Streptomyces venezuelae: one gene and its partners. The protein of the gene in region 1 interacts with the protein of each later gene in a pairwise test. Links are inferred from orthologs where the notes say so. Each region holds a gene or a part of one and is shown in the gene's direction. Other genes may lie near its edges.

Region 1 (9,213 bases):
GGCATCTTCCTGCCGCTGTACGGCGCCCACATGGCGCACAACGCGGCGGTCGCCCTGGCCGCCGTCGAGGCCTTCTTCGGGATCGGACAGGAGCACGCCCGCGTCCTGGACGTGGACACCGTGCGCAAGGCCTTCGCCTCGGTGTCCTCGCCGGGCCGTATGGAGGTCGTGCGGCGCAGCCCGACGGTGGTCCTGGACGCGGCGCACAACCCGGCGGGCGCGGCGGCCACCGCGGAGGCGGTCACCGAGTCCTTCGGCTTCAGCCGGCTGATCGGGGTCGTGGCCGCGAGCGAGGGCAAGGACGTCCGCGGGGTGCTGGAGGCCTTCGAGCCGATCTTCGCGGAGGTGGTGGTGACGGAGAACTCCAGCCACCGCTCGATGGGCGCCGACGAGCTGGCCGCCGTCGCGGTCGAGGTGTTCGGCACCGACCGGGTGCAGGTGGAGCCGCGGCTGGACGACGCCCTGGAGGCGGCGATCACCCTGGCGGAGGAAGAGGCCGAATACGGTGGGGCCGGGGTCCTGGTGACCGGTTCCGTGATCACGGTGGGCGAGGCCCGCCTGCTGCTGAAGAGGGGCTGAGGGATGCGCACGCTGTGTGCGAGCACGCTGATCGGCGAGTTCTTCGTGATCGGCTTCGCGGGGCTGGTGGCGATGAAGGACCCCGATCTGACCCAGGCCGCGGTCTGGACGGTGTGCGGGGTCACCATGCTGCTGTCGGTCCTGCTGTGCGGGATGCTGTCGCGTCCCGGGGCGGTCCAGCTGGGCTGGGCGCTGCAGATCGGCCTGGTCCTGAGCGGGTTCGTCGTCCCGACGATGTTCTTCCTCGGCGCGGTGTTCGCCGGCCTGTGGTGGTGCTCCGTCCACTACGGCCGCAAGATCGACACGATCAAGGCGCGCTGGGCGGCCGCGCAGGAGGCACCGGGGGCACCCGGGGCGCCTGACGCTGCGTGACGGGTCCCCGGACCGGCCCTGTAGATTCGCCCTACCGCACCCGTTTGCCGCAAGGAGCCGCAACATGACCCAGCGCACCCTCGTCCTGCTCAAGCCCGACGCTGTCCGTCGTGGTCTGGTCGGCGAGATCATCGGCCGCATCGAGCGGAAGGCCGGCTGGACCATCCCCGCGCTGGAGCTGCGTACGCTCGACAGGAGCATCCTGGAGCAGCACTATGCAGAGCACGTGGGGCGCCCGTTCTACGAGCCCCTCATGGGCTTCATGTCCAGCGGCCCGATCGTCGCCCTGGTGGTCGAAGGCGAGCGGGTGATCGAGGGTGTCCGCCAGCTGGCCGGCCCCACTGACCCGATCGCCGCGGCGCCGGGCTCCATCCGGGGTGATTTCGGCACGATCACGCGTGAGAACCTGATCCACGCCTCGGACTCGGAGGAGTCCGCCGAGCGTGAGATGAAGCTGTTCTTCCCGGCGCTCTGAGCACTCTTCCCTGACGGAACATCAGCCGAATAGCGCTCACGACCTGGGGCGACCGAAGTAATTTCGGTCGCCCCCCGGTATTTCCGGGCAGGAGCGGGAACGCCTGGGCAGGACATGTCGTCACCACTGAGGGGGCGGGTATCCGTTCCGGCGGGATTGCCGGAGTCCCGTCGCGCGGTCTTCGTACTCGCGGCACTACGATGGGGCCTCCACCCACACACCCACCTCGCCGACCTGACAGCAGCCGCTATCAACTGGAAGGCCAGACGCTCCTCATGGGGAACAAGGGGAACAAAATGTCGTTCATCGGCCGTGACATGGCGATCGACCTCGGGACCGCCAACACGCTGGTGTACGTGAGGGGCCGGGGGATCGTCCTGAACGAGCCGTCCGTGGTCGCCATCAACACGAACACCGGTGGCATCCTGGCGGTCGGCTCGGAAGCGAAGAAGATGATCGGGCGCACGCCCGGCAACATCGTCGCCGTACGGCCCCTCAAGGACGGCGTGATCGCCGACTTCGAGATCACCGAGCGCATGCTCCGGTACTTCATCCTCAAGATCCACAAGCGCCGCTACCTGGCCCGGCCGCGCGTGGTGGTCTGCGTTCCCTCCGGCATCACGGGAGTGGAGCGACGCGCCGTCATCGAGGCGTCCACGCAGGCCGGCGCCCGCCAGGTGCACATCATCGAAGAGCCCATGGCCGCCGCCATCGGCTCGGGCCTGCCCGTCCACGAGGCCACCGGCAACATGGTCGTGGACATCGGCGGCGGCACCACCGAGGTCGCCGTCATCTCCCTCGGCGGAATCGTCACGGCACAGTCCATCCGGGTGGCCGGCGACGAGCTCGACAACGCGATCATCCAGCACATCAAGAAGGAGTACTCGCTCCTCCTCGGTGAGCGCACGGCCGAGCAGATCAAGATCACCATCGGGTCGGCCTACGACCTCGACAAGGACGAGCACACCGAGATCCGCGGTCGCGACCTGGTCTCCGGCCTGCCCAAGACGGTCGTCATCTCGGCCGCCGAGGTGCGCAAGGCCATCGAGGAACCGGTCAACGCCATCGTCGACGCGGTCAAGACCACGCTCGACAAGTGCCCGCCGGAGCTCTCCGGCGACATCATGGACCGCGGCATCGTCCTGACCGGTGGCGGCGCCCTGCTGCGCGGCCTCGACGAGCGGCTGCGCCGGGAGACCGGCATGCCGATCCACATCGCGGAGGACCCCCTCGACTCCGTCGCCCTCGGCTCCGGCAAGTGCGTCGAGGAGTTCGAGGCCCTCCAGCAGGTCCTGGACGCCCAGCCCCGTCGCTGACAGATGCCCCTCCCTGCCGGAGGGGCCATGCGGAACACAAGGATCCGCCGTACGGGTGCTACCGGGCCCGTGCGGCGGATCGTTGATATACAGGCAAAAGAGAAATCCGACGAGGAAGGCACGGCCGCCGCACGTGAGGGACACACGAGAAAGCCGGCTGCTCCTGGTGCTTCTGATCGCCATCGCGTTCGCGTTGATCACGGTGGACATCAGGGCAGGCGAGGAGTCGCCGGTCGACGGTGCCCGGCAGGCCGCCGCAGCGGTCTTCGGCCCGGTCGAGGAAGGTGTGGCGACCGCGGTGGACCCGGTCGCCAACGCCATAGGGGCGGTACGGGACTCCGGCGAGCGCCACAACCGCATCGCCACGCTGGAGCGCGAGAACGCGGCGCTGAAGGCCAAGCTGGGCAGCGAGGACCAGACCCGCAGCCGCATCCACGAGCTCGACGAGATGCTCAAGCGGGCCGGCGCCGGCCAGTACGGCATCAAGGGCGCCGAGGTCATCGCCATAGGAGCGGCCCAGGGCTTCTCCTGGACCGTCACCATCGACGCCGGCAGCAAGGACGGCATCGAACGCGACATGACCGTCCTCAACGGGGACGGACTCGTCGGCCGGGTCAGCACCGTCGGACCCGACACCGCCACCGTCGTCCTCGCCAACGACCCCGACTTCACCGTCGGCACCCGGCTGGAGAAGACCGGTGAACTGGGCTTCGCCACCGGCCAGGGCGACCGCGCCCTGTCCGTCCAGATGCTCAACGGCAAGGCCAAGGTCAGCCCCGGCGACCGGCTCGTCACCTTCGGCTCGCGCGGCAACAAGCCCTTCGTGCCCGGCGTGCCGATCGGCGAGGTGGTCAAGGTCGACCCCTCGCGCGGCGACCTGACCCGCACCGTCTGGGTGCGTCCGTTCGTCGGCTTCTCGCGCCTGGACATCGTCGGCGTCGTCGTGATGCCGCCGCGCGAGGACCCCCGCGACGCGGTCCTGCCGCCCAAGCCCGAGGCCCCCAAGCCCACCCCGACGGTCACCGTCACGGTCACCCCGTCAGGATCCGCCGGCGTGCCCGCCAAACCGGCCGACGACTAGGAGCAGACCAGCATGCGCTTCAACCGGATCCTGCTCTCGGCCACCCTCGTCGTGGTCGCCCTCGTCATCCAGGTCACCGTCCTGGGCCGGCTCCAACTGCCCGGCGCGGTGCCCGACCTGCTGCTCCTCACGGTCGTCTCGCTGGCGCTCGTGTACGGGCACGTCAGCGGCGCGCTCATCGGCTTCGCCGCCGGCCTCCTCGCCGACCTGGCCCCGCCCGCCGACCACGCCGCCGGACGGTACGCGCTCGTCCTGTGCGTCATCGGCTACGTCGCCGGGCTCACCCGTCCCGACGGCGGCCGCTTCCGGTCCGCCTGGGGCCCGATGCTCACCGTCGTCGCCGCCGCGATCGGCTCCACCCTGCTCTACGCCGGTGTGGGCGCCCTCGTCGGCGACACCGCCGCCCGCCACGTGGGTCTGACCGGGCTGCTGTTCACCGCGACCCTCTACGACCTGCTGCTCGCGCCGTTCACCGTGCCGTTCATCATGGCGCTGGCCCGGCGCGCCGAGAACGACCCGATGGCCGTCGAGGCCGGCGGCGGCCCCGCGAACAAGGCCGCCGACGTCTCCGCCGGCTGGCTGGCCGGCGGTACCGGCCTGCGCATCGGCAGCCAGCGCGGCGGCCTGCGCCTGAAGACCGCCCGCTCGCGGGCCAACAAAGCCGTCCGTATAAAGGGGGTCAAGGCGGTCAAGGGTGTGAAGAGCGTCAAAAAGCTGTGAGGGAGGAGCAGTCGTGACCAATGTTCCGGAGACCGGCCGAACCTCCCGGGTACAGATCAGGCTCGTCATGATCCAGGTGCTCGTCCTCTCGATGCTGCTCACCCTCGGCGGACGGCTCTGGTACCTCCAGATCCGCAACGGCGACGAGTACTACCACGAGGCGAAGAGCAACCACGTCCAGCGGGTCGTCCAGCCCGCCGTGCGCGGCTCGATCCTCGACGCCCGCGGGGTCCCGCTCGCCGACAACGAGACCCGCCTCGTCGTCTCCGCCAGCCGCACCGCGCTGATGAAGATGAAGGACAAGGGCAAGGGCGTCATGAGCCGCCTCGCCGACGTCCTGGACATGACCCCCAAGGAGGTCATGGACAAGGTCCGGCTCTGCGACTCCCAGACCCCCGCGCCCTGCTGGAACGGCTCTCCGTACCAGCCGATCCCCGTCACCCTCGAAGCCACCACCCAGCAGGCGCTGCAGCTGCGCGAACGCCCGGAGGACTTCCCCGGCATCACCGCCGAGCCCACCGCGGTCCGCCGCTACCCGGCCCCCGGCGGAGCCCGTACCGCACAGGTGCTCGGCTACCTCTCGCCGGTCACCGACGAGGAGATCCAGAAGGCCAAGGACTCCGACTCGCCGCACCTGCGGTCCGACCAGGTCGGGCGCTCCGGCATCGAACGCACCTACGACCGGCAGCTGCGCGGCAAGGCGGAGGTCACCTCGTACGAGGTCGACAACCTCGGCAGGGTCATGGGCCAGACCAAGTCCGACCCCGGCGTGGCCGGAGCCACTCTCGTCACCAGCATCGACGCCCGGGTCCAGGCCGTCGCCGAGTACGAGCTCCAGGACGCGATGAAGGTCGTCCGCAACGAGACCGACAACATCACCGGCCGCAAGTACGAGGCCGACTCGGGCGCCGTCGTCGTCATGGAGGCCAAGACCGGCCGCATCGTCGCCATGGCCTCCCAGCCCGACTACGACCCCAACACCTGGGTCGGCGGCATCTCCGGCAAGGACTACGCCCGACTCACCAGCAAGAGCTCCAACTACCCGCTGCTCAACCGGGGAATCCAGGGCATGGCCCCCGCGGGCTCCATCTTCAAGGTGGTCTCCGCGAGCGCCGCCGTACGGGCCGGCTACAAGTTCGACGACAAGTACAACTGCAGCAGCTCCTACAGCCTCGGCGGCCGCAGCTTCGCGAACTTCGAGTCCCAGGGACACGGCCCCATCACCCTCGGGGACGCCCTGAAGTTCTCCTGCAACACCGTCTTCTACGCCCTGGGCCACAAGGAGTGGCAGCGCGACGGCGGACTCAGCCCCAAGAAGGACGCCCACGACTGGTTCTACCGGACCGCCCGGGAGTTCGGACTCGGCTCCGAAACCGGCATCGACCTGCCGAACGAGGTCACCGGACGCATCCCCGACCGGAAGTGGAAGCAGAACTTCTGGAAGGCCAACAAGGACGCCTGGTGCAAGCAGGGCAAGCGGGGCGGCACCTACGTCGAGCAGATCGCCTACGAGAGCTGCCTCGAAGGCAACCAGCTCAAGGCCTACGACAGCATCAACTTCGCCATCGGCCAGGGCGACGTCCTCGTCACCCCCATCCAGATGGCCACCGCCTACTCCGCCATCAGCAACGGGGGCACCCTCTACAACCCCACGGTCGGCAAGGCCGTGATCAGCCCCGACGGCAAGCACATCGAGATGATCAAGCCCCAGTCGCACGGCAGGCTGCCGATCGACGCCAAGACCATCGGCGACCTCGACAAGGGCCTGCGCTCGGTCGTCGAGCCGGGCGGCACCGCCGCCTGGCGGTTCGGCGGCTGGCCCATGGACAAGATCCCGATGCACGCCAAGACCGGCACCGCCCAGGTCTACGGCAAGCAGACCACGTCCTGGCTGGCGACCTACACCAAGGACTTCACGATCGTCATGACGATCTCCCAGGGTGGCACCGGTTCCGGAGCTTCCGGCCCCGCCGTGCGCAAGCTCTACAACGCCATCTACGGTCTGACCATGGACGGCAAGCCGGACCCGAAGAGGCCGGCCCTGCTGCCCGGCCCCGAGGCGAAGCTGCCCCGGATCGGGCCCGACGGCACCATCACCTCCCCGGAGATCCGGCCGTACGTGCCGTCCTCCCCGGAGGATCTGGAGCCGGCCGTGCTCGCAGGGCCGCCCGCACCGCCAGCGGCACGCCAGGACTAAGGGAAGACATGCAGACCGCCAACAAGTTCTCCGTCTCCCGGTACGCGCCCGAGCGCGGGACGATGGCCAAGCTCACCGCCCGCGACTCGGTGGTGCGCCGGCTCGACTGGCCGATACTCCTCTCCGCGCTCGCCCTCTCCTTCATCGGCGCCCTGCTGGTGTGGTCGGCGACCCGGAACCGGACCACCCTGAACCAAGGGGACCCGTACTACTTCCTGGCCCGGCACGCGCTGAACACCGGCATCGGCCTCGTGCTGATGATCGGCACGATCTGGCTCGGCCACCGCACCCTGCGCGGCGCCGTGCCCGTCCTCTACGGGCTCTCCCTCGTGCTGATCCTCGCCGTGCTGACCCCGCTCGGCGCCACCATCAACGGCGCCCACGCGTGGATCGTGATCGGCGGCGGATTCTCCCTCCAGCCGTCCGAGTTCGTGAAGATCACGATCATCCTGGTGATGGCCATGCTGCTGGCCACCCGGGTGGACGCGGGAGATCTCGCCCACCCGGACCACCGCACGGTCGTCAAGGCGCTCTGCCTGGCGGCCGCGCCGATGGGCATCGTCATGCTGATGCCCGACCTCGGCTCCGTGATGGTCATGATCGTGATCGTGCTCGGGGTGCTGCTGGCCTCCGGCGCCTCCAACCGCTGGGTGATCGGCCTGCTCGGCGCCGGCGCGAGCGGCGCCGTCCTGATATGGCAGCTGGGCGTCCTCGACGAGTACCAGATCAACCGCTTCGCGGCCTTCGCCAACCCCGAGCTCGACCCGGCGGGCGTCGGCTACAACACCAACCAGGCGCGCATCGCGATCGGCTCCGGCGGCCTGACCGGCTCCGGGCTGTTCAAGGGCTCGCAGACCACCGGCCAGTTCGTGCCCGAGCAGCAGACCGACTTCGTCTTCACGGTGGCGGGGGAGGAGCTGGGCTTCATCGGAGCCGGGCTGATCCTGCTCCTGCTCGGCGTCATCCTGTGGCGGTCCTGCATGATCGCCCGGGATACCACCGAGCTGTACGGCACGATCGTGTGCGCCGGGATCATCGCCTGGTTCGCGTTCCAGTCCTTCGAGAACATCGGGATGACCCTCGGGATCATGCCGGTGGCCGGCCTCCCGCTGCCGTTCGTCTCGTACGGAGGATCGTCGATGTTCGCCGTGTGGGTGGCGATCGGCCTCCTGCAGTCGATCAAGGTGCAACGGCCATTGTCGGCCTGATCCGCCGTTCACCCTGCCGATGTGATCCGTTCAGGACTAAGTTCGGTCTATGGCGGACACAAAGCGTGAAATCGAGCGGAAATTCGAGTTCTCCAAGGCCAAAGCTGCCCGGCGAGGAGTGCCGGACCTGACGGGAACGGCCGCCATCGCGGCCGTCTCCGACCAGGGCACCGTCGACCTCGACGCCGTCTACTACGACACCCCCGACCAGCGGCTCGCCGCCGACGGTCTCACCCTGCGGCGCAGAACGGGCGGCGCGGACGAGGGCTGGCACCTCAAACTGCCCGTCTCCCCGGGAGTACGCGACGAGATCGGGGCCGCGCTCAGCGACACGGTCCCGCCCCCGCTCGCCGCCCTCGTCCGCTCCCGCGTCCGCGGCGCCGGACTCCGGCCGCAGGTCCGACTCGTCTCCTCGCGCCGCGTCAGCCACCTGCTCGACGCCACCGGAGCCCTGCTCGCGGAACTCAGCACCGACGAGGTCCTCGCCGAGCGCGGCGACACCACCGCCGCCTGGACCGAGGTCGAGGTGGAACTCGCCGACGGCGTCGACCCCGAACTGCTCGACGCCGTCGAGAAGACCTTCCGCAAGGCCGGGCTCCGGGTCTCCGACGCCCCCTCGAAGCTCGCCCGGGCCCTCGCCGAGACCGACGCCGAGCCCCCGGCCCGGCCCGAAGGCGGCGGCCCCGAAGGAACGACGGGCGCACACGTGCTCGCGTACCTGCGCGAACAGCGCGACGCTCTCGTCGCCCAGGACCCCGCCGTGCGGCGCGCCCTGCCGGACTCCGTCCACCAGATGCGCGTCGCGAGCCGCCGGATCCGCAGCGCCTTCAAGACGTACCGCAAGGTGATCGACCGGACGGCCACCGACCCGATCGGCGAGGAGCTGCGCTGGCTCGCCGGCGAGCTCGGCGTCGACCGCGACCAGGAGGTCCTGCTGGAGCGGATCCAGAGCCACCTCGGCGAACTGCCCCGCACCCTCCTGACCGGCCCGGTCCGCAGCAGGCTGCGCGTGTGGAACACCGCCCGCCGCTCCGGATCGCGCCGCCGGGCCCTCGCCGTCCTCGACAGCGCGCGCTACGTGGCGCTGCTGGACTCCCTCGACGCCGTACTGGACACCCCGCCGCTGAAGAAGGCGGCCGGCCACCCCCCGGAGAAGGTCCTGCCGAAGGCGGTGCTCCACGACTACGAACGCCTCGCCGGCCGGGTCCGCTCCGCGCTCTCCCTCGACGAGGGCCACGAGCGGGACCTGGCGCTGCACGACGCCC
Region 2 (9,306 bases), 1.5 Mb from region 1 along the record:
GCTGGAGATCCTGCGGGGTCTGGCCGACTGCCAGTTGGTCTCCGCCGACATCGTGGAGGTCGCGCCGGCCTACGACCACGCCGGCATCACCTCGGTGGCGGCCTCGCACGCCGCCTACGAACTGATCACGATCATGTCCAAGCAGATCGCCCCGGTCCGATGGGGGATGGCATAGCCGGCGTGGTGTGAAGGCGCCGGCCACGCCCGCACCCCCTGGTCCGCCCGGATCTCGAACACGGTCTCAGCGGCTCGGGCGCTCCTCCCCGGTGATCACCCGCGGTTACTATGCTCACTTCATGCCGGAAGCCGGCAAAGGGCCCGGCACCCTCGACGGTCTCCTGGGGAGCGGTGTCCCCGGCGTGCCGGCCGGGACTCCCCGGATGCTCCCCAGCGCCGTCGAGTGGTGACGACGTCCCTGCGCCCCGAAATGAACGTCCGTGGATTGCAAGGCTGAACAGATGGGTAGCCTGGGAAAGTGCTGGAAGAGCTGGTAGCGACACGCTATGTCACGCCCCTGCGTGAGGGCGGCTCGCTCCCGGGGATCGTCGAAGCCGACGACCTCGGTACCTACGTCATGAAGTTCACCGGAGCCGGCCAAGGGCGTAAGACCCTGGTCGCCGAGGTCGTCTGCGGCCGCCTGGCACAGCGGCTGGGCCTGAGGGTCCCGAGGCTGGTCCAGATGCAGCTCGACCCCGTCATCGGGCTCGGCGAGCCCGACCAGGAGGTCCAGGAGCTGCTCAAGGCCAGCGGCGGGCTCAACCTCGGCATGGACTACCTGCCCGGCTCGATCGGCTTCGACCCGCTCGCGTACCAGGTGGACCCGGTCGAGGCGGGCCGTGTGGTCTGGTTCGACGCCCTCGTCAACAACGTCGACCGTTCCTGGCGCAACCCGAACATGCTGGTCTGGCACGGGGACCTCTGGCTCATCGACCACGGCGCCACCATGATCTGGCACCACAACTGGCCCACCGCCGCTGCCGCGGCCGCCAAGCCCTACAACGCCTCCGACCACGTACTGGCCCCCGTGGGCCCGGACATCGCCGGCGCGGCCGCCGCGCTCGCGCCCCTGGTCACCGAGGAACTGCTCACGGAGGTCGCGGCCGACGTCCCCGACGAGTGGCTGGTCGACGAGCCGGGCTTCGACTCCACCGACGCGCTGCGCCGCGCCTACGTGGAGGCGCTGCTGCCGCGCGCGGCCACGATCCACGAGAGGATCTCGCTGGAGGCCGAGGTGAAGACGCCTGCGGGACCTCCCGGCTGGCTCACCGACCACCTGCCGGAATGGCCCCACAAGACCCACAAGAAGAAGAGCGACAGCGAGTGACCAAGCGGGACGTGTTCGAGTACGCGCTGGTGCGCGTGGTGCCCCGGATGGAACGGGGCGAGTGCTTCAACGCCGGCGTGATCGTCTACTGCCGGGCGCACACCTTCGTCGCCGCGCGCACCCACCTCGACGAGGCGAAGCTCCTCGCACTGGACCCCGGGGCCGATGTGGCCGGGGTACGGGCCGCCCTGCGCGGGGTCGAGGGCGTGTGCGGCGGCGGAGAAGCGGCGGGGCAGGCGGCCGGTGACGACGCGGGGCGGCGGTTCCGCTGGCTCATCGCCCCGCGGAGCACCGTCGTGCAGCCGGGGCCGGTGCACACCGGCCTGACGGCCGATCCGGCGGCGGAGGTGGAGCGGCTGCTGGACCTGCTGGTCCGCTGACGGGCGCGGCGCCGTTGCGGCGGTTCCGCCCGCGCCGCGCCCCTGCCCCTCCCGGCCCCCCCGGTCCCCGAATGCCGGCGGGGCCGGATCCGGTGGCGTTGACACCGGGTGCCAGGGCTCCTAGCGTCTCCTCAGCTGAAGCTACTAAGCGGTTGCTCACCTCTGGGCGGCCGCCTCTCAAGGGCGAGGAGATCCAGCATGTCCACCACCGAGCAGCGCGTCGCGATCGTGACCGGGGCGGCCCGGGGCATCGGCGCCGCCACCGCCGTACGCCTGGCCGCCGAGGGCCGGGCCGTCGCCGTACTCGACCTCGACGAGGCGGCCTGCAAGGACACCGTGGAGGCCATCACGGCGGCGGGCGGCAAGGCCCTCGCGGTCGGCTGCGACGTCTCCGACGGCGCACAGGTGGAGGCGGCCGTCGCGCGGGTCGCCGGCGAGCTCGGCGCCCCGACCATCCTGGTCAACAACGCGGGTGTGCTGCGCGACAACCTGCTGTTCAAGATGACCGAGACCGACTGGGACACGGTCATGAACGTGCACCTGCGCGGGGCCTTCCTGATGTCGAAGGCCTGTCAGAAGTACATGGTGGACGCCAAGTTCGGCCGCATCGTGAACCTCTCCAGCAGCTCGGCGCTCGGCAACCGCGGCCAGGTCAACTACTCCGCCGCCAAGGCCGGCCTGCAGGGCTTCACCAAGACCCTGGCCATCGAGCTCGGCAAGTTCGGCGTCACCGCCAACGCCGTCGCCCCCGGCTTCATCGTCACCGAGATGACCGCCCAGACGGCCGCCCGCGTCGGCATGGGCTTCGAGGAGTTCCAGGCCGCCGCCGCCACCCAGATCCCGGTCCAGCGCGTCGGCCGCCCGGACGACATCGCCAACGCCATCGCCTTCTTCACGGGGGAGGCCGCGGGCTTCGTCTCGGGCCAGGTCATGTACGTGGCCGGCGGCCCGCTCAGCTGACGGTTCCACGAGAGACAGCACGAGAGACAGGGCGAACGACATGACGTACAGCGGTATCGACAGCGGCAAGGTCGCGCTGATCACCGGAGCGAGCCGGGGCATCGGATACGGCGTCGCCGAGGCGCTGGTCGCCCGCGGCGACCGGCTCTGCATCACGGGCCGCAACGAGGAGGCCCTCAAGGAGGCCGTCGAGCGGCTCGGCGCGGACCGGGTGATCGGTGTCGCGGGCAAGGCGCACGACGAGGCCCACCAGGCCGTCGCCGTCGAGCGCACCATGGAGGCCTTCGGCCGCGTCGACTTCCTGGTGAACAACGCGGGCACCAATCCCGTCTTCGGCCCGATCGCGGACCTGGACCTCGGGGTCGCGCGGAAGGTCTTCGAGACCAACGTGATCTCCGCGCTCGGCTTCGCCCAGCGGACCTGGCACGCCTGGCAGAAGGACAACGGCGGTGCGATCGTGAACATCGCTTCCATCGCCGGGGTCTCCGCCTCGCCCTTCATCGGCGCGTACGGGATGAGCAAGGCCGCCATGGTCAACCTCACCCTCCAGCTCGCGCACGAGATGGCACCCGGGGTCCGGGTCAACGCGATCGCCCCCGCGGTGGTCAAGACGAAGTTCGCGCAGGCGCTCTACGAGGGCCGGGAGCAGGAGGCCGCGGCGGCCTATCCGCTCGGCCGGCTCGGGCTGCCGGAGGACATCGGCGGGGCGGCGGCCTTCCTCACATCTGCACAAGCGGAATGGATCACCGGGCAAACTCTCGTCGTCGACGGTGGGATGTTCCTCAATGCCGGGGTGCACTAACCGATAATCGGACGGATTTGCCTCCGAAAGAGAGGTAAATGCGTACCGAATGCGCACGGAACCGGTCAAGTGCCTCACGAAACCAACCCATTGGATTCGTGAGGCACTGCGGTAGGGTCTGCCGCACCCCTGGCTGATCGAGGAGCGTGCACGTGTTCAACCGGACCAGATGCCTGCAGATCACTGCGGCCCTTGCGTCCATATCCCTGCTCGCCGGATGCGGCCTGCTGTCGGAGGACGACGGCGACGAGATGAAGAGGATCGTCGTCGGTACCACGAGCGCACCGACCACCCTCGATCCCGCAGCCGCGTGGGACGGTTCCTGGGAGCTGTACCGGAACGTCTACCAGACCCTGCTGGCCTTCCCGACGGGCTCCAGCAAGCCCCAGCCCGACGCGGCGCAGAGCTGCGAGTTCACCGACGCGGCGAGCCAGGCCTACCGGTGCACCCTGCGCAAGGGCCTGAAGTTCTCCAACGGCGAGCCGCTCGACGCCAAGGCGGTCAAGCACTCCCTCGACCGGATCAAGACCATCGGCTCGAACGTCGGCCCCAAGGGCCTCTTCGGCACCCTCGACAAGATCGAGACGCCGGACGCGCTGACGGTCGTCTTCCACCTGAACAGCTCGGACGCCACCTTCCCGTACGTCCTCGGCTCGCCCGCCGCCTCGATCGTCGCGCCCAAGGACTACCCGGCCGACAAGATCCGCGAGGGCGACAAGGTCACCGGTTCGGGCCCGTACGTGCTCGACTCGTACAAGGACGGCGCAGAGGCGGTGCTCACCGGGAACACGAACTACACCGGTTTCGCCAACCGCAAGAACAAGGCGGTGACCATCCGCTACTTCGCCGATTCGCCGAAGATGATCGCGGCGCTGAAGGCGAAGGAGATCGACGCCACCTACCGAGGCCTGTCGGCCCCGGAGATCACCGACCTGCAGACCCCCGCGTCGCACGCCCTGGGCGTCCAGGTCGTCGAGAACGTCGGCGCCGAGATCCGGTACCTGGTCTTCAACCCGAAGGACCCCCAGGTCGCCAAGCTCCCGGTCCGCCAGGCCATCGCCCAGATCGTCGACCGCGGCGCGCTCGTCTCCAAGGTCTACCAGGGCACCGCCGAGCCGCTGTACTCGATGGTCCCCAAGGGGGTCGTCGGCCACAAGACGCCCTTCTACGACAAGTACGGCGCCGCGGACGTCGCCAAGGCCAAGAAGATCCTCAGGGACGCCGGGATCACCCAGCCGGTGGACCTGACCTTCTGGTACACCACCGACCGCTACGGCTCCTCGACCGCCGACGAGTTCACCGAGCTGAAGCGGCAGCTGGACGAGAGCCAGCTGTTCCGGATCACGCTGCGCAGCCAGCCGTGGAAGACCTTCCAGACCGGCTACAAGACCGGCGAGTACCCGATCTTCGGCCGCGGCTGGTTCCCCGACTTCCCGGACCCGGACAACTTCATCGCGCCGTTCGTCGGCAAGGAGAACGCGGTCGGCACCCCGTACGAGCCCGCCGAGATCCTGAACGACCTGCTGCCCAAGACCCGCCGCGAGGGCGACCGCTCGGCCGGCGTCCAGGAGTTCGAGCAGGCCCAGAAGATCTTCGCGGACGACGTCCGGCTGCTGCCCCTGTGGCAGGGCAAGCTGTACGTCGCGGCCCGTGAGGACATCGCGGGCGCCGAGCGCGCGCTGGACCCGCAGACCGTCATGCAGATGTGGGAGTTCTACCGCAAGACCAGCTGGTAGCACCGCCGTGGTGCGTCGGCCGCCCCGGGCGGCCGACGCGTTGTCAGTGGGCCCCGGTAGGTTCTGGAGCAGTTGCACGAGCAGTTGCACGAACTTGTACCGGAGGTTGTCGCCGTGACCCAGATGCTGCCCGAGTCCTGGCTCCCCGTCCTCGGCGGGGAGCTGGACCAGCCCTACTTCAAAGAGCTCACCGAGTTCGTCGAGAAGGAACGGGCGAACGGGCCGGTCTACCCGCCCCGAGAGCAGGTCTTCGCTGCCCTGGAGGCCACCCCCTTCGACAAGGTGAAGGTCCTCGTCCTCGGCCAGGACCCGTACCACGGCGCCGGCCAGGGCCACGGCCTCTGCTTCTCCGTGCAGCCCGGGGTCAAGACCCCGCCCTCGCTGCGCAACATCTACAAGGAGATGAAGGAGGAGCTCGACCTGCCGGTCCCGGACAACGGGTACCTGATGCCGTGGGCCGAGCAGGGCGTCCTGCTGCTCAACGCGGTGCTCACCGTCCGGGAGGCCGAGCCCAACTCGCACAAGGGCAAGGGCTGGGAGAAGTTCACCGACGCCGTGATCCGCGCGGTGTCCGAGCGGCCCGACCCGGCCGTCTTCGTCCTGTGGGGCGCCTACGCCCAGAAGAAGCTCCCGCTGATCGACGAGGAGCGGCACGTGGTCGTCAAGGGCGCCCACCCCTCCCCGCTGTCCGCCAAGAAGTTCTTCGGATCCCGGCCCTTCACGCAGATCAACGAGGCCATCGCCGCCCAGGGCCATGAGCCGATCGACTGGCGGATCCCGGACCTCGGCTGACGTCCCCCCGCGCCTCGGCGCCATTGCCGGTACCTCCGGCTAGCTTCTAGATGATCAGACCGGAGCAGGTCTGGCAGAGCAAGCCGGAGGCCGCCGTGACGGAGCAGCAGGAGGCGTCGGAGGACGCCGTCATGACCAGGATCGGCCAGGCCGTCATCCTGCTGCACGCCGGGGACCGCGAGGAGGCCCGCAACCGGCTCGGGGAGATCTGGTCCGAGATCGGCGAGGAGGGCGACTCCCTCCACAGGTGCACCCTGGCCCACTACATGGCCGACGCCCAGGACGATCCGGCCGACGAGCTGGCCTGGGACCTGCGGGCCCTGACCGCCGCCGCCGACGTACCGGGGGACCCGCCGGGCGGGCTCCCGGACGACGGTCCCGGGACCGGGCCGACCCGGGACGGGCGGCCCGTACGGTGGGAGCCGCATCCGGCGATGCGCGTGTTCTACCCGTCGCTGCACCTGAACCTGGCCGCCGACTACGTGAAACTGCAGCGGCCGGAGGCGGCCCGGGTCCACCTGGCCCGGGCCCGCGCGGCCACCGGGGCACTGTCCGACGACGGGTACGGGAACGGCGTACGGGCCGCCATCGCCCGGCTGGAGCGACGCCTGGCCGCGGAGCCGGGAACCGGCCCGGGACCTGGGCCCGGGCCGTTCCCCGAGCAGTCCCCCTAGACCGTCCCGTCCGGATCGTGCCGGCCGAGCCCGCGGTGTCCCGTGCGGTGACCCCGGGGTCGGTCAGTCCCCGTGGACGCCCGAGCAGATCCGGGCCTCCGGGCTGTCGGGATGCCAGTGGCCGTGCCTGCGGCCCAGCGCGCACACGTCGGCCGGCCGCACCGGCAGCTTCCGGACCAGCTCACGCTCCGCCTCGGCATCGGACCGGGGGCGCCGTGGACGGCCCCCCGGGTGCCCGGAGACGGGCTCGGCGGCCCGCCGGGGTTCCGGGATGTCCGGGACCGGCGGAGCCTCCCGCAGGGGAGCGCCGGAGCCGCCCGGTACGGGCCGCTGTGCGGACCGCTGGGCGGGTGCCGGGCCCGCCGGGGCCGCGGGCCGCTCCGGGGCGGCCGGGGCCGCCTCCAGCGCCTCCAGGGCGGGGGCCCGGACGGCCACGGGAGCGGTCCCGGGCCCGCCGCGCGGCTCGTGCCGGGGCGGTACCCCGGCGGCGGGGGCCGCCGCGGGCCGTACGGGTCCGGGGCTCACGCTCACGCAGCCGGACACCGCCGAGACGGCGCAGGCGACTCCGAGCAGCAGCGTTGTCGTGGTTCGGGTTGGATGCACCCGCGCAACTCTGCTGTGCGAGGACCCCGGTGCGAAAACCCGGAGCCGATATTCACCCCGCACGGGTGACGGAGGCACCCGCCGGACAGGGCCCCGGGACGGTTCGGACCGCCCCGGGAAGGAACGGCCCCGGGAAGGAACGGCCCCGGGACGGACGGCCTACTCGCCGGTGGCGCCGTCTATGTGCTCCCGCAGCAGATCGGCGTGGCCGTTGTGGCGCGCGTACTCCTCGATCATGTGGGTGTACACCCAGCGCAGGCTGAACACCTCGCCGCGGCGGTGGTTCTCGGCCTTCGACACCAGGTCCAGCGGGCGGCCCGCAGCGGCCCGGCGCGCCAGCTCGACCTCCGCCCGCCACACCGGCTCGGTCTCGGCCCAGGTGGCCGCCTCGGTGAGGTGGAAGTCGCCGTCCCGGTCCTGCTCCGTGATGTACATCTCAGGCAGGTCCTCACCCAGCATGACCTCCCGGAACCAGTACCGTTCCACCTCCGCCATGTGCCGTACGAGGCCGAGGAGGCTCAATTCGGAGGGGGCGAGCGGAGTCCTGCGCAGTTCCTCGTCCCCCAGTCCCTCGCACTTCCACATGAGGGTGGCACGGTGGTAGTCGAGCCAGCCGTCGAGCATCTCCCGCTCGTCGGCGGTGGTGGCGGGTTCGTCGCGATGTGATCCGGAACTGGTCGTCATGGGGCTCATTCTGGGCGAACAGCGCCCCCGCCACCAGGGATTATGCTGCGGGAATCCCACAAGGAACGAACCTGGAGGCCCCGGTGAAGGTCGGCTGCATCGGACTCGGCGACATCGCGCAGAAGGCGTACCTGCCCGTCCTCACCACCCGCCCGGGCATCGAGCTGCACCTGCAGACCCGAAACCCCGACGTCCTGGAGCGGGTCGGCGACACCCACCACGTGCCGGCCGCGCGCCGGCACGCCGATCTCGGCTCGCTGCTCGCCGAGGGGCTCGACGCGGCCTTCGTGCACGCCGCCACCGTGGCCCACCCCGAGATCGTCACCCGGCTGCTGGAGGCGGGCGTGCCCACGTACGTGGACAAGCCGCTCGCCTACGAACTCGCCCACTCGCGGCAGCTCGTGGAACGGGCCGAGCAGCTCGGGGTCTCCCTGGCCGTCGGCTTCAACCGCCGCTTCGCGCCCGCCTACGCGCAGTGCGCCGACCACGCCCGCGAGCTGATCGTCATGCAGAAGAACCGGGTCGGGCTGCCCGAGGACCCGCGCACGCTGGTGCTGGACGACTTCATCCACGTCGTCGACACCCTGCGGTTCCTGCTGCCCGGCGAGGCCGAGCACTTCGACGTCCGGGCGGTGGTGCGCGAGGGGCTGATGCACCAGGTGGTGCTCCAGCTGTCCGGTGACGGCTTCACCGCCCTCGGCATCATGAACCGGCTCTCCGGCTCCACCGAGGAGATCCTGGAGGTGTCCGGCCGCGACACCAAACGGCAGGTCGTCAACCTCGCCGAGGTCATCGACCACAAGGGCCAGCCGACCGTGCGGCGCCGCGGGGACTGGGTCTCCGTCGCCCGCCAGCGCGGCATCGAGCAGGTCGTCGACCACTTCCTGGAGGCGGTCGCGGCGGGCACCACGCTCAGCGCCCGCGACGCCCTGCGAACCCACGAGCTGTGCGAGCGGGTGGTGGGCTCGGCTCTGGAGCAGGCCTCCTGAGCGAACGGCTGCCGGCCACCGTGCAGTACGCCGCCAGCGCGGCGAGGGCGGCGGCCACCGGCCAGTCCCCGAAGCGGACGTAGAGGGTCGTGCCGTGGGCGAGCGGGACCTCGTACACGGCCGCCGTGCTCGCGGAGGTGGGCAGGGCGGCGCCCACCCGCGCGCCGGAGGGGCCGTTCACGACGCTGATGCCCGTGAGGGTGGCGTGGACCACCGGGCGGCCGTTCTCGGCCGCCCGCAGCGCCGCCAGCGAGGCGTGCTGGGCGGGGGCCCAGCTCTCCTGGAACGAGGAGGTCGCCGACTGGGCGACGAGCAGGGAGGCCCCGTCCCGGGTGAGGCGCCGGCTCATGTCCGGGAAGGCC
Region 3 (9,394 bases), 550 kb from region 1 along the record:
GGACCGGGACCGGCTCCCAGCTGTCACCGCGGGCCGGGCCGCGTTCGCGTTCGCGCTGCTGGTCCACCCACTCGGCGTGGTCGGTCTGCTCGACCAGGGCGCGCCGTCCGGCCTCCTGCGGGGAGACCGGTGGCGCAGGGTCCGGTTCGCTGCCAGCCGCGGCCTCGGGCTCACGACGGCTCGGGCGGTTCTCCCGCAGCTGCCGCGCGGCCGCCTCGGCGCGCCTGCGGTCCATGGTGAACTCGTAGCGCCGCCGCTCCTGGACGCGCAGGTGCACGATGTACGTGCTCAGCAGCAGCGCGGGGACCGCGGGTGCCCACAGGTAGTGCAGGCCGCCCACCGCGGCGACGATCGCGCCGAGGGTGAAGACCAGGAAGAGGAGTGCGGTGGTGCGCCGACGGCGTGCGAGGACCTGCAGGCGCTGTTCGCGCCGGGCCCGCTCCGCCCGCTGCTCCCGTTCGACGGTGGCCGGTCTCGGCTCCGCCCTGGTCGGGGGCACGGCAAAGGCCCGGGCGTCGGCGTCGACGGAATCGACCGTTTCCGTCGCGGCGTCCGGGTCCGCGTGGGGCTCCGCCTGCTCGTCACCGCGCTCACGCAGCCCCTTGGCGTAACGGCGCTCCATTCCCGCCCGGCCGGAAAGCAGCCGAATGGCAGTGGAGAAGCGTTCCGTCGGACGGGCTTCGTTCAGCTCGTCCTGCCTCCGGAGCCACATGGGCACCAAGTAGGCGGCCCAGGCCCCGACAATGACTGCGTAGATGAGGCCGCTGCTGCTCACACCTCACACCGTAGAGGGGCGCGGCCGGGGGGATCGGCCAATTGGGCCGGTGTGTCGCACGATCTCGCTGATATCACGGACTTTTTTTGTGATTCTTCGGATCAGGTTATGGGCGAATCGGTTACCCGAGGCCATTAATTCGAACAGATATTCGTTTATCGACGGAGGGCTCCGCGCCGCTATTTTGGCGGGGACTGCGAGTGGCGCGCACGGTGCCAGCGGCGCATCAGCCCTTCGGGGACCTCCTCCACCGTCACCGCGTAGACGAGGTGGTCGCGCCACGCGCCGTCGATGTGCAGATAGCGCGGCCGCAGCCCCTCCTCGCGCAGGCCCAGCTTCTCCACGACCCGCCGGCTCGGGACGTTCTCGGGGCGGATGCACACCTCGATCCGGTGCAGACCGACCTTCCCGAAGCAGTGGTCCACCGCCAGCGCGACCGCCGTCGGCATCACACCGCGGCCCGCCACCTCGCGGTCCACCCAGTAGCCGATGTGGCCCGCGCACATCGAGCCCCAGGTGATCCCGGCGACCGTCAGCTGGCCGACCATCCGACCCTGGTACTCGATGACGAAGGGCAGCATCCGGCCCGCGTTCGCCTCCGCCCGCAGATGGCGGACCATCTGGCGGTACGTGGGCCGCTGGACCACCGGCCCCCACGGCGCGGGCGGCGGGATCGTGGCCTCCCACGGCCGGAGCCAGTCACGGTTGCGCCGGTTGAGCTCGCGCCAGGCCTTCTGGTCCCGCATCCTTATCGGCCTGAGGGTCACGTCTGCGTCCGACAGGACCACCGGCCAGGTCGGGCCGTTCAGCTCGGGCTCCCGGAGGGTGCCGCCGGTCTGGGGTGGTCGCCGCCCCGCATCTGGTCCACCGCGTGCGGCAGGACGCGGGCCAGGACGGCGAGGCCGTCGCGCACCCCGCCCGTCGATCCGGGGAGGTTGACGACGAGGGTGCGCCCGGCCACGCCCGCCAGGCCCCGGGACAGGGCCGCGGTCGGCACCTTCGCGAGGCCTTCGGCGCGGATGGCCTGCGGGATGCCGGGGATCTCGTAGTCCAGCACCCGCGCGGTGGCGTCCGGGGTGCGGTCGGTCGGCGAGATCCCGGTCCCGCCGGTGGTCAGGATGACGTCGTAACCGGCGGCCACGCCCTCGCGCAGCGCCTGCTCCACGGGATCGCCGTCCGGGACGACCCGCGGGCCGTCCACCGTGAACCCGAGCTCCTCCAGGGCCGCGGCCAGCAGCGGTCCGCCCTTGTCCGCGTACACGCCCTGCGAGGCCCGGTTCGAGGCCGTGACGACCAGTGCCCGGCCCAGCGGCCGCGGGGTCATTACCGGCTCGGCGGGGGCGTGGTGACCGTGGCTGTGGACCTCGCCGCCGCGCTCGGCGTTCACGAGCGCGCCCAGTCGCCGGACTTGCCGCCGGTCTTCTCCTCCACCCGGACGTCCGTGATGACCGCGCCCTTGTCGACCGCCTTCACCATGTCGATCACGGTGAGGCCGGCGACCGCGACCGCGGTCAGGGCCTCCATCTCGACGCCCGTACGGTCGGTCGTCTTCACGGTGGCGAGGATCTCGACCGCGTCGTCGGCGACCCGCAGGTCCACCTTCACGCCGGAGACGGCCAGCGGGTGGCACAGCGGGATCAGGTCGGGGGTCTTCTTCGCCCCCATGATCCCGGCGATGCGCGCGGTCGCGAGGGCGTCGCCCTTGGGGACGCCCTCGCCGCGCAGCAGCTCGACCACCCGCGGGGCGACGAGGACGCGTCCGCTGGCCCGTGCCGTCCGGGTGGTGACGTCCTTCCCGGACACGTCCACCATCCGGGCCGCGCCGGCCTCGTCGATGTGGGTGAGCCTGCTTTCGGTACTCATTGCTGCGCCGCTCCGCTCTGGGCTCCCGGGGAGCCTGTGTGGTGCGACACACGCTACCCGCACCGGCCCGGCTTCAGCCGAGCAGGACCACTTCCAGCTCGGTCCCCGGCTCCACCGAGGTGACGTCCTCCGGTACGACCATCAGGGAGTCGGCGTGCGCCAGCGCGGCGATCAGATGGGAGCCCGATCCGCCGACCGGGGCGACCGTGCCGCTCTCGGCGTCGTACTTGCCGCGCAGGAACTGGCGGCGGCCGGCCGGGGAGCCGAGTGCCTTGTCGGCGCTCAGCACCGCGCGCACGCTCGGCCGCCGGACCTCGGACTCCGGCAGCCCCATGAGGGTGCGGATCGCGGGTCGCACGAACAGCTCGAAGGAGACGTACGAGGACACCGGGTTGCCGGGCAGGGCCAGCAGCGGGGTGTGGTCCGGGCCGATGGTGCCGAAGCCCTGCGGCTTGCCGGGCTGCATGGCGAGCTTGCGGAAGTCCATCCGGCTGCCGTCGACGTCCTCGTCATCGCCCTCACCCGCGCCGGACTGCCCGACCGAGGACAGCGCCTCCTTGACGACGTCGTACGCGCCGACGCTGACCCCGCCCGTGGTGACCAGCAGGTCGGCGCGGATCAGCTGGTCCTCGATGGTGGCGCGCAGGGTGTCGGCGTCGTCCGCGACGGCGCCGACCCGGTAGGCGATGGCGCCGGCGTCCCGGGCGGCCGCGGCCAGCGCGAAGCTGTTGGAGTCGTAGATGGTGCCCGCCGTGAGCGCCTCGCCGGGCTGGACCAGCTCGCTGCCGGTGGACAGGACCACCACGCGGGGGCGCGGCCGCACCCGTACGGTGCCGCGCCCGATGGCGGCCAGCAGGGCGATCTGCGGCGGCCCGAGGACGGTGCCGGCCGCGAGGGCCAGGTCGCCGGCCTGTACGTCGCTGCCGCGGGAGCGGACGTGCGCCCGCGCCTCGGCGGCGCGGTGCACCCGTACCTCGCCGCCCGCGTGTTCCGGGGCGGCGCTGGCCGGGGTCATCCCGGCGGCCGCGCCGCCGCCCGTGCCGCCGTCGGTCCACTCGACCGGTACGACGGCTTCCGCGCCGGGCGGCAGCGGGGCGCCGGTCATGATCCGGGCAGTCTCGCCGGGGCCCACGGTGGGCAGCTCACCGCTGCCCGCCGCGACGTCCCCGACGACCGTCAGCACCGCGGGGAACTCCTCGCTCGCACCCTGGACGTCGGCCGTCCGGACGGCGTAGCCGTCCATGGAGCTGTTGTCGAAGGGCGGGAGGGCGACGGGCACGGTCACGTCCTCGACCAGGACACAGCCCTGGGCGTCCAGCAGTTGGAGCTCGATGGGCTCCAACGGCCGGACGGCCGAGAGGACGTCCGCGAGGTGCTCGTCCACGGACCACAGACGGTGGCCGCCCGCCAAGCGTGGATGCTGCGGTGCGGAACTGCTCAAGGTGCTACATCTCCTCCGTGACGTAACGGTGAAGCCAGGTGCGGAACTCGGGGCCCAGGTCCTCGCGCTCGCACGCGAGGCGGACGATGGCCCGCAGGTAGTCGCCGCGGTCCCCGGTGTCGTAGCGACGGCCCCGGAAGACCACGCCGTGCACCGGACCGCCGACGCTCTCGTCGGCGGCCAGCTTCTGCAGGGCGTCGGTGAGCTGGATCTCCCCACCGCGGCCCGGCTCGGTCTCCCGCAGTATGTCGAAGATCGCGGGGTTGAGGACGTAACGTCCGATGACCGCGTAGTTGCTGGGGGCGTCCTGGGGGTCCGGCTTCTCGACGAGGCCGGTGATGCGGACCACGTCCTCCTCGTCCGTGGCCTCGACGGCGGCGCAGCCGTAGAGGTGGACGTTGGCCGGGTCGACCTCCATGAGCGCGATGACGGTGCCGCCGGTGCGGGCGTAGATGTCGGCCATCTGGCGCAGCAGCGGGTCGCGCGGGTCGATGAGGTCGTCGCCGAGCAGGACGGCGAAGGGCTCGCGGCCGACGTGCGGCTCGGCGCACAGCACCGCGTGGCCCAGGCCTCGCGGGTCGCCCTGGCGGACGTAGTGCATGGTGGCCAGGTCGCTGGACTCCTGGACCTTCTTCAGGCGGTCGTCGTCGCCCTTGGCGATGAGGGCCGACTCCAGCTCGTAGTTCCGGTCGAAGTGGTCTTCCAGAGCACGCTTGTTACGCCCAGTGATCATGAGAACGTCATCGAGACCGGCCCCGACGGCCTCCTCGACCACGTACTGGATGGCCGGCTTGTCCACAACCGGGAGCATTTCCTTCGGGGTCGCCTTGGTCGCCGGAAGGAAGCGGGTACCGAGGCCAGCGGCCGGAATCACGGCCTTCTTGATCACGGGGTGCAACATAGTCATGCCCCGAACGATAGTGGGCTTCCGTCGAACACCCGACGAGATCCCATCATGTAGATACAGGTATGCCCCGATTCGGAAGGATATTTGATTTCCTCGTGGCACAGAACCCGCCCACCGCCTCGGCCAAGGCCGAACTGCGCCGAGAACTGCTCGCCGCGCGCCGCTCCTTGTCGCCCGAGAACCGCCGTGCGGCGGCCGCCGCACTCGCCGTCCGCTCCCTCGAACTGCCCGAACTGGCCGGTGCCCGCACGGTGGCCGCGTACGTCTCGGTCGGCACCGAACCCGGCACCCGGGACCTCCTCGACGCCCTGCGCGCGGCCGGCAAGCGGGTGCTGCTCCCCCTGCTGCTGCCCGACGACAACCTCGACTGGGCGGCGTACGAGGGCCCGGCCTCCCTCTCCGAGGCCGCCCACCCGGGCAAGATGCGGCTGCTGGAGCCGACCGGCCCCGCGCTCGGACCGGACGCGGTCACCGGGGCCGACGTCGTGCTGCTGCCCGGGCTCGCGGTGGACGGCCGCGGTATGCGCCTCGGCCGCGGCGGGGGCTCGTACGACCGGGTGCTGCAGCGGCTGGAGCGCGCCGGGGCACATCCGGCGCTGGTCGTCCTCCTCTACGACGACGAGGTGGTCGCGCGGGTCCCGGAGGAACCGCACGACCACCCCGTTCAGGCGGTGGCCACCCCGTCAGGGGTGCGCCGTTTCAGCCGTCCCTAGGAACCCTCGGGCTTGAGGGTCAGGGTGTCGACCGTGGCCTTCTCGACGGCGTCCTTGCCGAAGGGCCACTCCAGCAGCTCGCCCTTGGCCCACATCGTCGTCTGGTCCGTGTAGTGCGCGTTGTAGGCGTGCCCCGAGGCGCCCGTGAGGTTGATCCAGCGCGACTTGTCCAGCTCGTTGAGGTTGACGACCATCCGCATCGACGGCACCCACGTGACCTCGTACCCGCTGGAGGCGTTCCAGCCGGTCGCGTTGACCGTGGCCTCGCCGCCGCCCAGGTTCCACGGGCCACGGTTGAGGAGCCACTGCAGGAAGCCGGGGCCCTCCTTGCCGATCGTCTGGTTCTTCAGCGTCAGCTGGTGCAGACGGCCCCAGCTCCAGGTGGACTGGTCCTTGCCGAGCTTGGCGGTCAGCTCCCAGCGGGCGTCGGCCATGGCCCGCGCGAACAGCTCGTCGCGGGTGGTGGTGGCCGGCTTGTTGAGGCCCTTGGCGGGCACGCTCCACCACGGCGACTTCTCGTCCTTGACCAGGCGGCGGACCACCTCGAACCAGCGGTCGCCGCCGTCGGGCTGCGCCGAGGCGGAGTCACGGGTGCCGCATTCGCGGACCGTCTTGGCGAGGTCGTCGGCCGGGCCGGTGCCGTTGCCGAGGACGTTCATGCAGCTGCCCTCGATCCGCAGCTCCTTGGGCATCTTCTCGCCGAAGGACAGCTTGAGGATGTTGCGCCAGACCGCGTTGAAGTAGGCCGCGGCCGCCGAGTCGGGCTCCTGCGTGTAGTTCCAACCGTCCAGCAGCTTCTGCGCGGCACGCACCCCCGGGTCCGAGACCTCTATCTTCGCCAGCATCGGGGTCAGCAGCGCGGCGATCTCGCTGCTGTTGTCCATCTGCATGGTGCGCATGTCGTCGGTCGAGATCCGGCCGCCGTCCTTGATCTTCGCCTCGATGAGGTCGTTGATCCGCTGGCTGCGGGCGCCGTAGCCCCAGTCGGTGGTCAGCACGTACGGGTACTTGCCCGCGCCGGTGCCGCTCTCCACGACGGCCTGGTTGGCGGTCACGATGTAGCCGCGCGCGGGGTTCTGGTCCCAGGGCATCTCGTTCTGCGGGATGTAGCCGGCGTTGCCGTCCTTGGCGCCCTTCCAGGCGTACTTGGAGTCCCAGCCCGGGGCGGGCATCCGGCCGTCACCCTGGCCGCGCACCGGGATGCGGCCCGGGGCCTGGTAGCCGATGTTGCCGCTGGCGCCCTTGTTGTCGGCGTAGATCAGGTTCTGGGACGGGACCTCGAAGTCGGCGGCCGCCTTGCGGAAGTCCTCGAACGTCTTGGCCCGGTCGAGCTTGAAGACCGCGTCCATGGACTTGCCGGGGTCCAGCGCCGTCCAGCGCAGGGCGACGGCGTACCCGTCACCGCGGTCGGGCGCGGAGCTGGCGACGGGGGCGCGGGTGCCGACCGTACCGAGCTCCTCGCTGCGGTCGGAGACGAGCGGACCGTTGTTGGTGGTCCGGACGGTGATCTTCTTGCTGGCGCCGCCCGCGACCTTGATGACCTCTTCGCGGGTGTCGAAGGGCAGCACCTTGTTGTCGTAGACGTAGCCCTCGGGCTTGACCTGCTCCAGGTAGAGGTCGGTGACGTCGGCACCGAGGTTGGTCATGCCCCAGGCGATGTCGGCGTTGTGGCCGATGACCACGCCGGGCATGCCGGAGAAGGTGTAGCCGGCCACGTCGTACTGGCACTGGGCCGAGACGGTGCGGCAGTGCAGGCCCATCTGGTACCAGACCGAGGGCAGCTGCGGAGACAGGTGCGGGTCGTTCGCGAGCAGCGGCTTGCCGGTGGTCGTGTACTTGCCGGAGACGACCCAGGAGTTCGAGCCGATGCCGCTGCCGTTGGGACCGAGGATCGCGGGGATCTCGTCCAGGGTGTCGGCGAGGGAGGTGAGCTGGGTGCGCAGACCGACGGCCGCGCCCTGGCCGGTGACGTTGTCGGCCAGGCCGGTGGCGGTGCCGGCGGGGGTCACGGTCTGGGTCCCGACGGCGTTGCCGTTGCCGGAGCCGCTGCCCGAGCCGGAGCCCGAGCCGGTGCCGGAGCCGCTGCCGGCGGCGCCGCCCTGCGGGGTGTACTTCCCGCCGTCGACCTTGCCGCCCTCGACGATCGCCTTGTTCCGGTCGAAGGGGTACGGCGGGTAGAGCTCGTCGATCTGCGCCTGCGACAGCTTGGTCGCCATCAGCGCGCGGTCGATCTCGTCCTGCATGTTGCCGCGCAGGTCCCACGCCATCGCCTTGAGCCAGGCCACCGAGTCCACCGGCGACCACTGCTCGGGCTGGTAGTCGTCGCTCAGCTTGAGCGCGGCGTGCTCGACCGAGAGGTCCTTGCCGGACTTCCCCTTCAGGTACGCGTTGACCCCGTCGGAGTAGGCCTGGAGATACTTCTTGGTCTCCGGCGACAGCTTGGTGTCGAACTCGGCCTGCGCGACCTGGCGCCAGCCCAGCGTGCGCAGGAAGGCGTCGGTCTCGACCTGGCCGGAGCCGAACATCTCGGAGAGGCGGCCGGACGTCATGTGACGTCGTACGTCCATCTCCCAGAACCGGTCCTGCGCGTGCACGAAGCCCTGCGCGCGGAAGAGGTCGTCGTCGTTGTCCGCGTAGAGCTGGGGAATGCCGTGGGCGTCGCGCTTGACGTCGACGGTCCCGGTCAGGCCCGGCACCTTGAGGGAGCCGGTCGTCTGGGGGAAGGAGGCGCGCACGCCGTCCACGCTCCAGTACGCCCCGTAGCCGAGGCCCGCGAAGAGCGCCAGGACCAGGACGAGCACGATCAGACGGGCGCGTCGTCCCTTCTTCTTGACGGGAGGAGCGGTTTCGTTGGCGGGCATCGCTGTCCTTAGAGGGGCAGGGTGGTCCTGGGAGTACTGGGAGCAACCATAGGCGCAGGACCGACTTCGTTGATCCGCCAGGGGTGGAGCTGGCGAGGACAGGGGGGAACAGGCGTTTCACAATGTGGTTATCGCGTAAAGGGCGCGTCAAAGATTAGGTAAGGTAACGAACTACTTGCCGAACTTGTCGCCGGGAGGATCGATCCGCCGGGCGCATTGAGGAGGGCCGCCCGCTGACTGTCCACACGCTCAATGAGCTCTTGCTGGTCTGCTCGCTCGTGCTGCTCGTCGCCGTGGCGGCGGTACGCATCTCCTCACGCAGCGGCCTCCCCAGCCTGCTCATCTACCTCGGCATAGGCATCGCGATAGGACAGGACGGCATCGGCAACGTCGTATTCGACAACGCCGAGCTGACCCAGGTCATCGGTTATGCCGCACTCGTCGTGATCCTCGCCGAGGGTGGTCTGGGCACCAAGTGGAAAGAGATCAAACCGGCCCTGCCCGCGGCGGTCATGCTGTCACTGGTGGGCGTCGCGGTCAGCGTGGGCGTGACGGCTGCGGGAGCGCACTACCTGGTCGGACTGGAATGGCGCCAGGCCCTGCTGATCGGCGCGGTCGTCTCCTCGACCGACGCCGCGGCCGTCTTCTCGGTGCTGCGCAAGGTCCCGCTGCCCGCCCGGATCACCGGCGTGCTGGAGGCCGAGTCCGGTTTCAACGACGCACCCGTCGTCATCCTGGTGGTGGCCTTCTCGACCGTCGGTCCGGCGGACGAGTGGTACGTCCTGATCGGCAAGATCGCCCTGGAGCTGGCGATCGGCGTCGCGATCGGCCTGG

The links.
Region 2: the proteins of ndk (region 1) and DEJ51_RS04505 interact in binary tests that used the Escherichia coli proteins (3 or more experiments, as listed by UniProt). The link is inferred for Streptomyces venezuelae from one-to-one orthologs.
Region 3: the proteins of ndk (region 1) and DEJ51_RS13355 interact in binary tests that used the Escherichia coli proteins (3 or more experiments, as listed by UniProt). The link is inferred for Streptomyces venezuelae from one-to-one orthologs.

The regions. Positions count from the first base shown.
Region 1 is NZ_CP029189.1:2,545,201-2,554,413, reverse strand. The notes cover bases 1-2,720. They hold ndk (nucleoside-diphosphate kinase), read left to right. Parts: upstream 1-1,015; coding sequence 1,016-1,426; downstream 1,427-2,720. Other genes in these bases: DEJ51_RS10940 (rod shape-determining protein), read left to right, coding at 1,723-2,720; DEJ51_RS10950 (DUF4233 domain-containing protein), read left to right, coding at 583-951; folC (bifunctional tetrahydrofolate synthase/dihydrofolate synthase), read left to right, coding at 1-579. In the rest of the region: more of DEJ51_RS10940, read left to right, coding at 2,721-2,742; rod shape-determining protein MreC, read left to right, coding at 2,876-3,823; rod shape-determining protein MreD, read left to right, coding at 3,836-4,543; mrdA (penicillin-binding protein 2), read left to right, coding at 4,557-6,740; rod shape-determining protein RodA, read left to right, coding at 6,749-7,948; DEJ51_RS10915 (CYTH and CHAD domain-containing protein), read left to right, coding at 7,998-9,213. UniProt on the Escherichia coli protein: Major role in the synthesis of nucleoside triphosphates other than ATP. The ATP gamma phosphate is transferred to the NDP beta phosphate via a ping-pong mechanism, using a phosphorylated active-site intermediate.
Region 2 is NZ_CP029189.1:1,014,444-1,023,749, reverse strand. Bases 4,347-7,159 are described here. They hold DEJ51_RS04505 (uracil-DNA glycosylase), read left to right. Parts: upstream 4,347-5,325; coding sequence 5,326-5,994; downstream 5,995-7,159. Other genes in these bases: DEJ51_RS04495 (hypothetical protein), read right to left, coding at 6,732-7,159; DEJ51_RS04500 (hypothetical protein), read left to right, coding at 6,090-6,668; DEJ51_RS04510 (ABC transporter substrate-binding protein), read left to right, coding at 4,347-5,202. Outside these bases: speB (agmatinase), read left to right, coding at 1-175; DEJ51_RS04530 (HipA family kinase), read left to right, coding at 476-1,324; DEJ51_RS04525 (DUF3037 domain-containing protein), read left to right, coding at 1,321-1,704; 3-oxoacyl-ACP reductase FabG, read left to right, coding at 1,903-2,664; DEJ51_RS04515 (SDR family oxidoreductase), read left to right, coding at 2,705-3,466; more of DEJ51_RS04510, read left to right, coding at 3,619-4,346; more of DEJ51_RS04495, read right to left, coding at 7,160-7,271; DEJ51_RS04490 (DinB family protein), read right to left, coding at 7,431-7,955; DEJ51_RS04485 (Gfo/Idh/MocA family protein), read left to right, coding at 8,039-8,944; lnt (apolipoprotein N-acyltransferase), read right to left, coding at 8,868-9,306. UniProt on the Escherichia coli protein: Excises uracil residues from the DNA which can arise as a result of misincorporation of dUMP residues by DNA polymerase or due to deamination of cytosine.
Region 3 is NZ_CP029189.1:3,095,306-3,104,699, forward strand. Bases 3,990-6,890 are described here. They hold DEJ51_RS13355 (5-formyltetrahydrofolate cyclo-ligase), read left to right. Parts: upstream 3,990-5,081; coding sequence 5,082-5,699; downstream 5,700-6,890. Other genes in these bases: glp (gephyrin-like molybdotransferase Glp), read right to left, coding at 3,990-4,079; galU (UTP--glucose-1-phosphate uridylyltransferase GalU), read right to left, coding at 4,084-4,986; DEJ51_RS13360 (penicillin acylase family protein), read right to left, coding at 5,696-6,890. Also shown: DEJ51_RS13325 (hypothetical protein), read right to left, coding at 1-775; DEJ51_RS13330 (GNAT family N-acetyltransferase), read right to left, coding at 955-1,563; DEJ51_RS13335 (molybdenum cofactor biosynthesis protein B), read right to left, coding at 1,581-2,099; cyclic pyranopterin monophosphate synthase MoaC, read right to left, coding at 2,159-2,638; more of glp, read right to left, coding at 2,712-3,989; more of DEJ51_RS13360, read right to left, coding at 6,891-8,560; DEJ51_RS13365 (potassium/proton antiporter), read left to right, coding at 8,776-9,394. UniProt on the Escherichia coli protein: Involved in the removal of 5-formyltetrahydrofolate.